Regions from separate parts of the Streptomyces sp. NPDC088124 genome, predicted to be linked through region 1. Evidence: predicted binding sites of a transcription regulator. Region 1 holds the regulator's gene; each other region holds the start of a gene.
The links. The regulator HrcA, encoded in region 1, represses chaperone genes, less so after heat shock. The targets are predictions, from matches to a motif close to TTNGCACTCNGNNNNNCNGAGTGCNAA.

Region 1 (4,321 bases):
GCGTGGACTTCTTCCACGGGGGCGTCAGATCGGGGCTGTAGCTGCGCATGCGCACGACGATATGCGGGGGTCGCCCGCCGGGCTACGCGGGCGGCCCCGACCCGCCGAACCGCGCCGCCAGCGCGTCCCGTTGCGCCCGTACGAACGCCGCGTCCACCACCGCCCCGTGCCCCGGTACGTACACCGCCCCGTCCCCGCCGCCCAGCGCCAGCAGCCGGTCCAGGGCGGCGGGCCAGCACGCCGGGACCGCGTCGGGGCCCGCCTGGGGCTCGCCCGACTCCTCCACCAGGTCCCCGCAGAAGACCACCGCCGGGGCGCCGGGAGGCTCCCCGCCCGCCCCCGGCACCAGCAGCGCCAGGTCGTGCGCGGTGTGCCCCGGGCCGACGTTCGCCAGCAGCACCCGCCGCCCGCCGCCCAGGTCCAGCGTCAGCTCCCCGCACACCGCGTGCCCCGGCCGTACCAGCAGGTCCACCGCCTCGGCCGCCTCGGCCTCCGCGACACCCTCCCGCACCGCCTCCTCGTACAGGCTCCCGGCGGGGCCGCCCGCGCCGCCCCCGGACAGCAGCTCCGCCGCCCCCACCGCCCCGTAGACCGCCACCCCCGAGAACGCCGCCGCCCCGAGCACATGATCGAAATGCGGATGGCTGAATGCGACATGCGTCACGCGCCGGCCGCCGAGCAGCGCCCGCGTCTGCGCCCGGAGTTCGGCGCCCTCCCGCAGCGTCGACCCCGTGTCGTAGAGCAGCGCGCCCCGCTCACCGGCCACCAGACCGACGGTCGCGTCCCACCCCGGCAGGCGTCTGCGGCCCACTCCGGGGGCCAGCCGCTCCCACCCGTACTCTTCCCAACGGACGTCCATACCGGGACGCTACGGGAGAGCACTGACATCCGGCGCCGGGATTCCGCCGGGATCCGCCGGGTAGCCTGGTCGGCCGCTCTTGCTCGGGATACGCCTTACGGCCGTACACTGAACCGGGAGCGCTGGCACTCCGCAGGAACGAGTGCCAATGAGCGCAGCGGCGGGCGAAGGACGACGGACGACATCGGGAGGTGTGCGCCATGCTCAGCGAACGCAGACTCGAGGTGTTGCGCGCGATCGTCCAGGACTACGTCGGCACCGAGGAGCCCGTCGGCTCCAAGGCACTCACCGAGCGGCACAAACTGGGTGTCTCCCCGGCGACCGTGCGCAACGACATGGCGGTGCTGGAGGACGAGGGCTTCATCGCCCAGCCGCACACCAGCGCCGGGCGCATCCCGACCGACAAGGGCTACCGGCTCTTCGTCGACCGGCTGGCCGGGGTCAAGCCCCTGTCCCTGCCGGAGCGCCGTGCCATCCAGAACCTGCTGGACGGAGCCGTGGACCTCGACGACGTCGTGGGCCGTACGGTGCGGCTGCTCGCGCAGCTCACCCGGCAGGTGGCCGTCGTCCAGTACCCCTCGCTGACCCGTTCGACGGTGCGGCACGTGGAGCTGCTGGCGCTCGCGCCCGCCCGGCTGATGCTCGTCCTGATCACGGACACCGGACGGGTCGAGCAGCGCCTGGTCGACTGCCCCGCGCCGTTCGGCGAGACCTCTCTCGCCGATCTGCGGGCCCGGCTCAACAGCCGGATCGTCGGACGCCGCTTCACGGACGTCCCGCAGCTCGTGCAGGACCTGCCCGACTCCTTCGAGCAGGAGGACCGGGGGACCGTGTCGGCGGTTCTCGCGACCCTGCTGGAAACCCTGGTCGAGGAGACCGAGGAACGGCTGATGATCGGCGGAACCGCCAACATCACCCGCTTCGGACACGACTTTCCTCTGACCATCCGGCCGGTGCTGGAGGCGCTGGAGGAGCATGTGGTGCTCCTCAAGCTGCTCGGCGAGGCCGCGGACCCCGGCATGACCGTACGTATCGGGCACGAGAACGCCCATGAGGGCCTCAACTCCACGTCCGTCGTCGCGGTCGGCTACGGTTCGGGCGACGAGGCAGTCGCCAAACTCGGCGTGGTCGGACCGACCCGCATGGACTACCCCGGAACGATGGGAGCGGTACGCGCAGTGGCACGTTACGTCGGACAGATCCTGGCGGAGTCGTAAGTGGCCACGGACTACTACGCCGTACTCGGCGTACGCCGCGACGCATCTCAGGACGAGATCAAGAAGGCATTCCGCAGGCTCGCGCGCGAGCTGCACCCGGATGTCAATCCCGATCCGAAGACGCAAGAGCGCTTCAAGGAGATCAACGCCGCGTACGAGGTGTTGTCGGACCCGCAGAAGAAGCAGGTCTACGACCTCGGCGGCGACCCGCTGTCCTCCAACGGGGGCGGCGGCGCGGGAGGGTTCGGAGCCGGCGGCTTCGGCAACTTCTCGGACATCATGGACGCGTTCTTCGGTACGGCGTCGCAGCGCGGCCCGCGCTCGCGGACGCGGCGCGGCCAGGACGCGATGATCCGGCTGGAGATCGACCTCAACGAGGCGGCCTTCGGCACGACCAAGGACATCCAGGTCGACACGGCGATCGTCTGCACGACCTGCTCGGGCGAGGGCGCCGCGCCCGGCACCTCCGCCCAGACCTGCGACATGTGCCGCGGCCGCGGCGAGGTCTCACAGGTCACCCGCTCCTTCCTGGGCCAGGTCATGACCTCGCGGCCCTGCCCGCAGTGCCAGGGCTTCGGCACGGTCGTGCCGACGCCGTGCCCCGAGTGCGCGGGCGACGGCCGGATCCGCTCCCGCCGTACGCTCACGGTCAAGATCCCCGCGGGCGTCGACAACGGCACCCGGATCCAGCTCGCGGGCGAGGGCGAGGTCGGCCCGGGCGGCGGCCCCGCCGGTGACCTGTACGTGGAGATCCACGAGGTCCCGCACGCGACGTTCCAGCGGCGCGGCGACGATCTGCACTGCACGGTGACGATCCCGATGACCGCGGCGGCGCTGGGCACGAAGTGCCCGCTGGAGACGCTCGACGGCATGGAGGAGATCGACGTACGGCCCGGCACGCAGTCCGGCCAGTCGATCCCGCTGCACGGCCGCGGCATCACGCACCTCCGCGGCGGTGGCCGGGGCGATCTGATCGTCCATGTCGAGGTCATGACCCCGACGAAGATGGACCCCGAGCAGGAGCGCCTGCTGCGCGAACTGGCCCAGCTCCGCGGCGAGGAACGGCCCACGGGCCAGTTCCAGCCAGGGCAGCAGGGGTTGTTCTCGCGTTTGAAGGACGCGTTCAACGGGCGGTAGGCGGGTTTGTCCGGCCGGGGGTCCGGGGGTTGGCCCCCGGGTCAGTGCGGTCAGCCAGGGCGGCAGGGGCTGTTCTCGCGCTTGAAGGACGCCTTCAACGGGCGGTAGGCGGGCCCTTTGAATGCTGCCTCAACGGGCAGCGCGCGGTTCGTTCGGGCCGGGGCCGGGGACGGCCTCCGGACCCCGCGTCCTGCCTGGTGCGGTGCCGATTCGGAGGTGCCGTGGCTGACATGGCACCATGCCTGCATGTCCTCCGCACTGACCGATCTCTGCCGGTATCCGATCGTGCAGGCCCCCATGGCGGGCGGCGCGTCCTGCCCGCAGCTCGCCTCGGCCGTCTCCGAGGCCGGAGGTCTCGGGTTCCTCGCCGCCGGCTACAAGACGGTCGACGGCATGTACGAAGAGATCAAGCAGGTCCGGGGTCTCACCGGCCGGCCCTTCGGCGTCAACCTCTTCATGCCGCAGGCGCGCTACGCCGACCGCGCCGCCGTCGAGGTCTACCGTAACCAGCTCGCCGGTGAGGCCACCTGGTACGAGACCCCTCTCGGCGACCCCGAGACCGGGTGGGACGACGCGTACGAGGCCAAGCTCGCCATCCTGCTCGACGACCCGGTGCCGGTCGTCTCCTTCACCTTCGGGTGCCCGACCAGGACCACCCTCGACGCGTTCGCGGGGGTCGGTACGTACACGGTCGTCACCGTGACCACGCCCGAGGAGGCCCAGACCGCCCAGTGGTCCGGCGCCGACGCCGTCTGTGTGCAGGGCATCGAGGCCGGCGGCCACCAGGGGACACACCGTGACGACCCCGCCACCGACGGCGCGGGCATCGGACTCCTCTCGCTGATCGCGCAGGTCAGGGAGGCCGTCGAGCTGCCGGTCATCGCCGCGGGCGGCCTCATGCGCGGTGGCCAGATCGCCGCCGCACTCGCGGCGGGCGCCGACGCGGCGCAGCTCGGCACCGCCTTCCTGGTCTGCCCGGAGTCCGGGGCCAACGCCCTGCACAAGCAGGCCATGACCAACCCGCTCTTCGTACGGACCGAGCTGACCCGGGCGTTCTCCGGCCGCCCCGCGCGCGGGCTCGTCAACCGCTTCATGCGCGAACACGGCC
Region 2 (4,321 bases), on a different contig from region 1:
TGTCACCGCCCGGCATGCCGCCGCCGGCCGGGGCCGCACCGGCCTTCTCCGGCTTGTCGGCGATGACGGCCTCGGTGGTGAGGAACAGCGCGGCGATGGACGCGGCGTTCTGCAGCGCGGAGCGCGTGACCTTCGCCGGGTCGATGATGCCCTCGGCGATCATGTCGACGTACTCGCCGGTCGCCGCGTTCAGGCCGTGACCGACCGTCAGGTTGCGGACCTTCTCCACGACGACGCCGCCCTCAAGACCACCGTTGACGGCGATCTGCTTGAGCGGAGCCTCCAGCGCGAGCTTGACGGCCTGCGCGCCGGTCGCCTCGTCACCCGACAGCTCAAGCTTCTCGAAGACCGAGGAAGCCTGGAGCAGAGCCACGCCACCACCGGCGACGATGCCCTCCTCGACGGCGGCCTTGGCGTTGCGCACCGCGTCCTCGATGCGGTGCTTGCGCTCCTTGAGCTCGACCTCGGTCGCGGCGCCGGCCTTGATGACGGCCACGCCGCCGGCCAGCTTCGCGAGGCGCTCCTGGAGCTTCTCGCGGTCGTAGTCCGAGTCGCTGTTCTCGATCTCGGCGCGGATCTGGCTGACGCGGCCCGCGACCTGGTCGCTGTCGCCGCCACCGTCGACGATGGTCGTCTCGTCCTTGGTGATGACGACGTTGCGGGCGCGGCCGAGCAGGTCGAGACCGGCGTTCTCCAGCTTGAGGCCGACCTCCTCGGAGATGACCGTGCCGCCGGTGAGGATGGCGATGTCGTTCAGCATCGCCTTGCGGCGGTCACCGAAGCCCGGGGCCTTGACGGCGACGGACTTGAAGGTGCCCTTGAGCTTGTTGACGACCAGGGTCGACAGGGCCTCGCCCTCGACGTCCTCGGCGATGATCAGCAGCGGCTTGCCGGACTGGATGACCTTCTCCAGCAGGGGAAGGAGGTCCTTCACGCTGCCGATCTTGGAGTTGGCGATCAGGATGTACGGGTCGTCGAGCGACGCCTCCATACGCTCCATGTCCGTGGCGAAGTACGCCGAGATGTAGCCCTTGTCGAAGCGCATGCCCTCGGTGAGCTCAAGCTCCAGACCGAAGGTCTGCGACTCCTCGACGGTGATGACGCCTTCCTTGCCGACCTTGTCCATCGCCTCGGCGATGAGCTCGCCGATCTGCGTGTCGGCGGCGGAGATGGAGGCCGTCGAAGCGATCTGCTCCTTGGTCTCCACGTCCTTGGCCTGCTCCAGCAGGGCGCCGGAGACGGCCTCGACGGCCTTCTCGATGCCGCGCTTGAGGGCCATCGGGTTGGCGCCGGCCGCCACGTTGCGCAGGCCCTCGCGGACGAGCGCCTGGGCGAGGACGGTCGCGGTGGTCGTACCGTCACCGGCGACGTCGTCCGTCTTCTTGGCGACTTCCTTGACCAGCTCGGCGCCGATCTTCTCGTACGGGTCCTCGAGCTCGATCTCCTTGGCGATGGACACACCATCGTTGGTGATCGTGGGGGCGCCCCACTTCTTCTCGAGGACGACGTTGCGGCCCTTGGGACCAAGGGTGACCTTGACGGCGTCGGCGAGCTGGTTCATCCCGCGCTCGAGACCGCGCCGTGCCTCCTCGTCGAACGCGATGATCTTGGCCATGTGAAGTGGTCCTCCCGGACGGATGGGGTCTCCCCTGCTCGAACGCAGTTGAGAGCTTGGGGAAGGATTGCTCCGGACCGCGCTGGCGCCCGCGACGGACGGCCTGAGAGCCGCTGGTTCCTTGCCCCACCGACTCTTCGGGCCTCACCGACCCGGTCCTTAAGTTGTCACTCTCACTCGCAGAGTGCTAACGCCAATAATTAGCACTCGACCCATGAGAGTGCAAGCGCCCGCAGGGCGTCGTTGTGGGGTGGCGGCCGGGCGACGGGTGGGCGCGAGCACCTGAGGACTTCGCACCCGGAGCCGAGCGGACACGCGTGAGGGGCCCGTATCCCGGTGCGGGATGCGGGCCCCTCATGCGTGAGTGGGTGCAGAGTGCGTACTGACCGCGTACGTGAGTGCGTCGGTGGCCGATCGCGCCGGGATCAGACGGCGAGCTTGACCATGTCCGCCTGCGGACCCTTCTGGCCCTGCGAGATCTCGAACTCCACTCGCTGACCTTCTTCAAGGGTGCGGTAACCGTCCATCTGGATCGCGCTGTAGTGGACGAATACATCCGCACCACCGTCGACCGCGATGAAGCCGTAGCCCTTCTCCGCGTTGAACCACTTGACGGTGCCCTGAGCCATGCCAACTCCCCTATTACTGGCCCTTGGACGGGGCCACACTTCGCGCCGGAACGCGTCGACCGCGGCTGAATGTATCTGCCCAACTGCCCTCTGCAACAGGTCAATCGGACGAGAAATCTGGGCCTGGCCGAACACGCATAGTGCTGAATCCACTGCGTTCCGGGGCAAGTCGGGCCGGGCAAAGGGTACGTACACCACATACGGCGCCAGGACTTTGCCCTCATGTTGTCGCGTTCTCGCTCGCGTTCGGAGCGGGCGACGGCGGGGCGTTCCCACACTCTACCGTGCTCAACCATGTAGAACGGTCCCCTCCGCTTCTGTCGCGGAGAGGACCGTTTCCCTTACGGAGCGCGGCGGCGTCAGCCTCCGGCGACCGCCGGGATGATGGAGATGCCCGCGCCCGCCGGGGTGGCGGTCTCCAGGCCCTGCTCGAAGCGGACGTCGTCGTCGTTCACGTACACGTTCACGAAGCGGCGCAGCTTGCCGTCGTCGTCCAGGACACGCGCGGCGATGCCCGGGTGGCTCGTCTCCAGGGACTGGATGACCTCGGAGAGGTTCGCGCCCTCCGCGGGGACTTCGGCCTGGCCGGCGGTGTAGGTGCGGAGGATGGTGGGGATACGGACCTTGACGCTCATGATGGGACCTTTCTGCGAAGTCGAAGTCGGAGTCGGTGGTCGGTGGTCGGCCTGACGGATCATCGGTTCGTCAGCGGGGTCAGCTTGGCCGCGTGATCAGCTCGCGGCAAGACCGGCTTCGCGGAACGCGTCGAGACTCGGGCGGATCGTCGCCGTCGGACCGGTCGTCGGCGCCACGGCGTCCAGCGTCTTGAGCCCGTCACCGGTGTTGAGGACGACCGTGGTGAGGGCCGGGTCGAGGACGCCGGTCTCGATGAGCTTCTTCGTCACGCCGACGGTCACCCCGCCCGCGGTCTCGGCGAAGATGCCCTCGGTGCGCGCCAGCAGCTTGATCGCGTCGACGATCTGCTCGTCGTTCACGTCCTCCACCGCGCCGCCGGTGCGCCGGGCGATGTCCAGGACGTACGGGCCGTCGGCCGGGTTGCCGATCGCCAGGGACTTGGCGATGGTGTCCGGCTTCTGCGGCCGTACGACGTCGTGGCCGGCCTTGAAGGCGGTGGAGACCGGCGAGCAGCCCTCGGCCTGGGCGCCGAAGATCTTGTAGGGGCGGTCCTCGACGAGACCCAGCCTGATCAGCTCCTGGAGCCCCTTGTCGATCTTCGTGAGCTGCGATCCCGAGGCGATCGGGATGACGATCTGGTCCGGCAGCCGCCAGCCGAGCTGCTCGCAGATCTCGTACGCGAGGGTCTTGGAGCCCTCTCCGTAGTACGGCCGCAGGTTGACGTTGACGAAGCCCCAGCCCTCGCCCAGCGGGTCGCCGATGAGCTCGGAGCAGAAGCGGTTGACGTCGTCGTAGTTGCCCTCGATGCCGACCAGCTCGCCGCCGTACACCGCGGCCATGACGACCTTGCCCTGCTCCAGGTCGTGCGGGATGAAGACGCAGGAGCGGAAACCGGCGCGGGCCGCGGCGGCGCCGACGGCGCCCGCGAGGTTGCCGGTGGAGGAGCAGGAGAGGGTGGTGAAGCCGAAGGCGCGCGCGGCCTCGACGGCGATGGCGACGACGCGGTCCTTGAAGGAGTGCGTCGGGTTGCCGGAGTCGTCCTTGATGTGGAGCGAGCCGGTGATCCCCAGCTCACGGGCGAGGTTGTCGGCCTTGACCAGCTTGGTGAAACCGGGGTTGAGGCTGGGCTTCGAGGCGACGTCCGCGGGGACCGGCAGCAGCGGCGCGTACCGCCAGATGTTGTCCGGGCCCTCGGCGATGCGCTTCTTCAGCTCTTCGGGGCCGCCGCTCGGCAGGTCGTACGCGACTTCGAGCGGCCCGAAACAGCTCGCGCAGGCGAAGATGGGGCCGAGGTCGAAACGCTCTCCGCATTCGCGGCACGAGAGTGCGGCGGCGGGTCCGAGGTCGACGGTCGCGTCGGTACCGCTCCGGACGGTCTGCACAGCCATGATGGCGAGGCCCTTTCTCCTCATCTTCCTCGCGACGTACTTCGCCACGAGAC
Region 3 (4,321 bases), on a different contig from region 1:
GTTGCGCCGCCGGGACCGGTGCCCCGGGGCACTCCGCCTCCGCCGGGCACGGCCGGCCCGGTGAACACGACGCACACGGCGAGCACGGTGAACATGGCGAGCGCGGCCAGGAGGGCGAGCGCGGCCAGGTGGCCTCCGGCGCGCCCGGCGGGCAGCAGGAGGGCGGCGCGGGGACGCTCTCGTACGCCGAGCAGACGCGCCGTACACAGGCCGCGCGCGCCATCGCGGCGCAGAAGTGGGGACTCGCCAGTACGCCCCTGGCCGCGCCCCCCGCGCCCGCGGTCAAGCCGGAGATCACCAACCGCAAGGGCTTCGAGATCGAGGACGAGGGGGAGGGCGAGAACCTGCCGCCCGTCTTCACCACCGTCCCGGTCAAGGACCGGGTCGTCTTCCTGACGATGGACGACGGTGCGGAGAAGGACCCCGAGCTGCTGCGGATGATGACCGAGCTGAAGATCCCGTACACCGCCTTCCTCAGCGACTACGTCATCAACGACGACTACGGCTACTTCCAGCAGATGCAGGACCGCGGGGTCACCATCCAGAACCACACGCTCAACCACCCCTACCTGCCCGGGCTCTCCTACGAGGAACAGCGGACGGAGATCTGCGACCAGCAGGACAAGCTGGGCAAGCGGTACGGGAAGCGCCCCACGCTGTTCCGGCCGCCGTACGGCAACTACAACCACGACACGCTGCGCGCCGCCAAGACCTGCGGGGTGCGGGCCGTGCCGCTGTGGACGGCCGAGGCGTACCCCGACCACATGGAGTGGCGCGAGTGGGACCGGGACCTGCACCCCGGCGACATCGTCCTCACGCACTTCCGTGGCCGCGAGGACTGGAAGGGCACCATGCCCGACATGATCCGGCACGCGATGAAGGTGATCACGGACAAGGGATACGCCGTGGCCAGGCTGGAAGACTACGTATGAGACCCGGGCACCGGCTGCTGGCCGGAGTGCTGGCGGCCGGTGCGCTCCTCACCGTCGGCTGCGCGCAGTCGGTGGACCCCATCGAACGGCTCGGGCGCAAGGCGGCGCAGAGGGTCGGCCCGCGGGCGTGGCAGGCCCCGCCGGTCGCGGGGGTCTCGCGCGGACCCGGTGTCCCTGGTGTCCCCGGTGCTCCTGGTGTTCCTGGATTCTCCGGTGTCCCCGGTATTCCGCGCGTGGCGGTTCCGGAGCCCGTCTCGCGTGCCGTCGTCGTACGCCGGAAGTGCGGGCGGCCCGCGCCGCCGGGGCGGACGGGGAAGCGCACCGCGAAGTGCCGGGGGCCGGCGCGCCCGGCCCGTGGCGTACCCGGAACGCCGACCCGCGCGCCCCGTGTTCCCGGCGTACCCGACACGCCCGACACGCGCTGACCGCGCCCGAACTCGTGTCCGGAACCATGCCCTCTCCGCTCGCGTTTCCCTCTCGGGAGTTCACGCCGCGCCCGTCCGTATTTGGCACTCCGCTTGACCGAGTGCTAATCGCGGTCATAGTCTCAGGCCTGGCACTCCCCACTGGAGAGTGCCAAAGCGCGACTGACGGATCCGGCACCCGCGACGACGGGTCCATCTGGTCGCCACCCTCAGACAGTTAACCCCGTGAGATCTCCGAAGGGGGAGGTCGGATCGTGACGACCGCCAGCACCAAGGTTGCCATCAAGCCGCTTGAGGACCGCATTGTGGTCCAGCCGCTCGACGCCGAGCAGACCACGGCCTCTGGCCTGGTTATCCCGGACACCGCCAAGGAGAAGCCCCAGGAGGGCGTCGTCCTGGCCGTGGGCCCGGGCCGTTTCGAGAACGGCGAGCGGCTCCCGCTCGACGTTTCCGTCGGCGATGTCGTTCTGTACAGCAAGTACGGCGGCACCGAGGTGAAGTACAGCGGCGAGGAGTACCTCGTCCTCTCGGCTCGCGACGTGCTCGCGATCATCGAGAAGTAACTCACCGAAGATTTACTTTTGCTTTTGAGCTGCGCCCCTGGCCCCCCTGCGAATGCCGGGTGGACAGGGGCGCAGCTCATTTGAGAGGACAGAGAAGCTCCCATGGCGAAGATCCTGAAGTTCGACGAGGACGCCCGTCGCGCCCTTGAGCGCGGCGTCAACAAGCTTGCCGACACGGTGAAGGTGACGATCGGCCCCAAGGGCCGCAACGTCGTCATCGACAAGAAGTTCGGCGCCCCCACCATCACCAACGACGGTGTCACGATCGCCCGCGAGGTCGAGCTCGACGACCCGTACGAGAACCTCGGCGCCCAGCTCGTGAAGGAGGTGGCGACCAAGACCAACGACATCGCGGGTGACGGCACCACCACCGCCACCGTGCTGGCGCAGGCGCTGGTCCGCGAGGGTCTGCGCAACGTCGCCGCGGGCGCTTCCCCGGCCTCCCTGAAGAAGGGCATCGACGCCGCGGTCAAGGCCGTCTCCGACGAGCTGCTCGCGACCGCCCGCCCGATCGACGACAAGTCCGACATCGCCGCCGTCGCCGCGCTCTCCGCGCAGGACGAGCAGGTCGGCGAGCTCATCGCCGAGGCGATGGACAAGGTCGGCAAGGACGGTGTCATCACCGTCGAGGAGTCCAACACCTTCGGTCTGGAGCTGGACTTCACCGAGGGCATGGCCTTCGACAAGGGCTACCTGTCCCCCTACATGGTGACCGACCAGGAGCGTATGGAGGCCGTCCTCGACGACCCGTACATCCTGATCCACCAGGGCAAGATCGGTTCGATCCAGGACCTGCTCCCGCTGCTGGAGAAGGTCATCCAGGGCGGCAGCTCCAAGCCGCTGCTGATCATCGCCGAGGATGTCGAGGGCGAGGCGCTCTCCACCCTCGTCGTCAACAAGATCCGCGGCACGTTCAACGCCGTCGCGGTCAAGGCCCCCGGCTTCGGTGACCGCCGTAAGGCCATGCTCGGCGACATCGCCACCCTCACCGGTGCGACCGTCATCGCCGAGGAGGTCGGCCTCAAGCTCGACCAGGCCGGTCTGGACGTGCTGGGCTCCGCCCGCCGCGTCACCGTCACCAAGGACGACACGACCATCGTCGACGGCTCCGGTGCCGCCGACGAGATCACCGGCCGCGTCAACCAGATCAAGGCCGAGATCGAGACCACGGACTCCGACTGGGACCGCGAGAAGCTCCAGGAGCGCCTCGCGAAGCTGGCCGGCGGCGTGTGCGTGATCCGCGTCGGCGCCGCCACCGAGGTGGAGCTGAAGGAGAAGAAGCACCGTCTGGAGGACGCCATCTCCGCGACCCGCGCCGCGGTCGAGGAGGGCATCGTCTCCGGTGGTGGCTCCGCTCTGGTGCACGCCGCCAAGGTGCTGGAGGGCAACCTCGGCAAGGAGGGCGACGAGGCCACCGGTGTCGCGGTCGTCCGCCGCGCCGTCGTCGAGCCGCTGCGCTGGATCGCCGAGAACGCCGGCCTTGAGGGCTACGTCATCACCTCGAAGGTGGCGGACCTGGACAAGGGCCACGGCTTCAACGCCTCCACCGGCGAGTACGTCGACCTGGTGAAGGCCGGCGTCATCGACCCGGTCAAGGTCACGCGCTCCGCCCTGGAGAACGCCGCGTCCATCGCCGCGCTGCTGCTCACGACCGAGACCCTGGTCGTCGAGAAGCCGGCCGAGGAAGAGGCCGAGGCGGGCCACGGCGGCCACGGCCACAGCCACTGACGTCCTTCGCGGCTCAACCGTGAGTACCTGAGGTGACAAGCGGCCGGGCCCGGTACCCCCTGGAGGGGTGCCGGGCCCGGCTGTTGCCGTGGTGCCGGGTCACTGCGGGCCGTACTTGCGCCCCGCCTTCGAGGTGATCCCGCCGAGCAGCCCGCGCGGGGCCAGTTTCGCCGCACCCATCAGCGCCTTGTAGCGCGGATCCGGTACGGACACGGTCTTCCCGCGCGCCAGATCCGCCAGCGCGGCCGCCACCAGCTTGTCCGCGTCCAGCCACATCCACCCCGGGATGTTGTCCGTGCCCATCCCGGCCCGGTCATGGAACTCGGTCCGTGTGAAACCGGGGCACAGCGCCATCAGCCGCACCCCTGTGCCGGCCAGATCCCGCGCCGCGCCCTGGGTGAACTGCACGACCCACGCCTTCGAGGCGCCGTACGTCCCCCTCGGCAGGAACGCGGCGACCGACGCCACATTGACGACTCCGCCCCGCCCGCGCGTCCGCATCCCCGAGACACCGGCCGACGTCAGCCGCAGCACCGCCTCGCAGTGCACCTTCAGCATCGTCAGCTCGTCCTCCATCGACACGTCGAGAAAACGGCCCTTGCTGCCGAAACCCGCGTTGTTGACCAGCAGGTCCACCGCGTGAATGCGGTCCGAGAGCCGCTTCTCCACCGCC

Region 2: groL (chaperonin GroEL) is a predicted target of HrcA. The motif match lies at 1,780-1,806, and genes of this name have one in related genera.
Region 3: groES (co-chaperone GroES) is a predicted target of HrcA. The motif match lies at 1,439-1,465, and genes of this name have one in related genera.

The regions. Positions count from the first base shown of each region.
Region 1 covers NZ_JBFBJB010000079.1:31,936-36,256, forward strand. The annotation lists gene AB0P17_RS39130 (DUF3097 domain-containing protein) at 1-49, opposite strand, end outside; gene AB0P17_RS39135 (MBL fold metallo-hydrolase) at 83-859, opposite strand; gene hrcA (heat-inducible transcriptional repressor HrcA) at 1,060-2,076, shown strand; gene dnaJ (molecular chaperone DnaJ) at 2,077-3,213, shown strand; gene AB0P17_RS39150 (nitronate monooxygenase) at 3,460-4,321, shown strand, end outside.
Region 2 covers NZ_JBFBJB010000040.1:47,823-52,143, forward strand. The annotation lists gene groL (chaperonin GroEL) at 1-1,615, opposite strand, end outside; gene AB0P17_RS29140 (cold-shock protein) at 2,041-2,244, opposite strand; gene AB0P17_RS29145 (MoaD/ThiS family protein) at 2,604-2,879, opposite strand; gene thrC (threonine synthase) at 2,976-4,268, opposite strand; SAM riboswitch class I at 4,286-4,321, opposite strand, start outside.
Region 3 covers NZ_JBFBJB010000003.1:144,466-148,786, forward strand. The annotation lists gene AB0P17_RS03425 (polysaccharide deacetylase family protein) at 1-932, shown strand, start outside; gene groES (co-chaperone GroES) at 1,612-1,920, shown strand; gene groL (chaperonin GroEL) at 2,023-3,648, shown strand; gene AB0P17_RS03440 (SDR family oxidoreductase) at 3,748-4,321, opposite strand, start outside.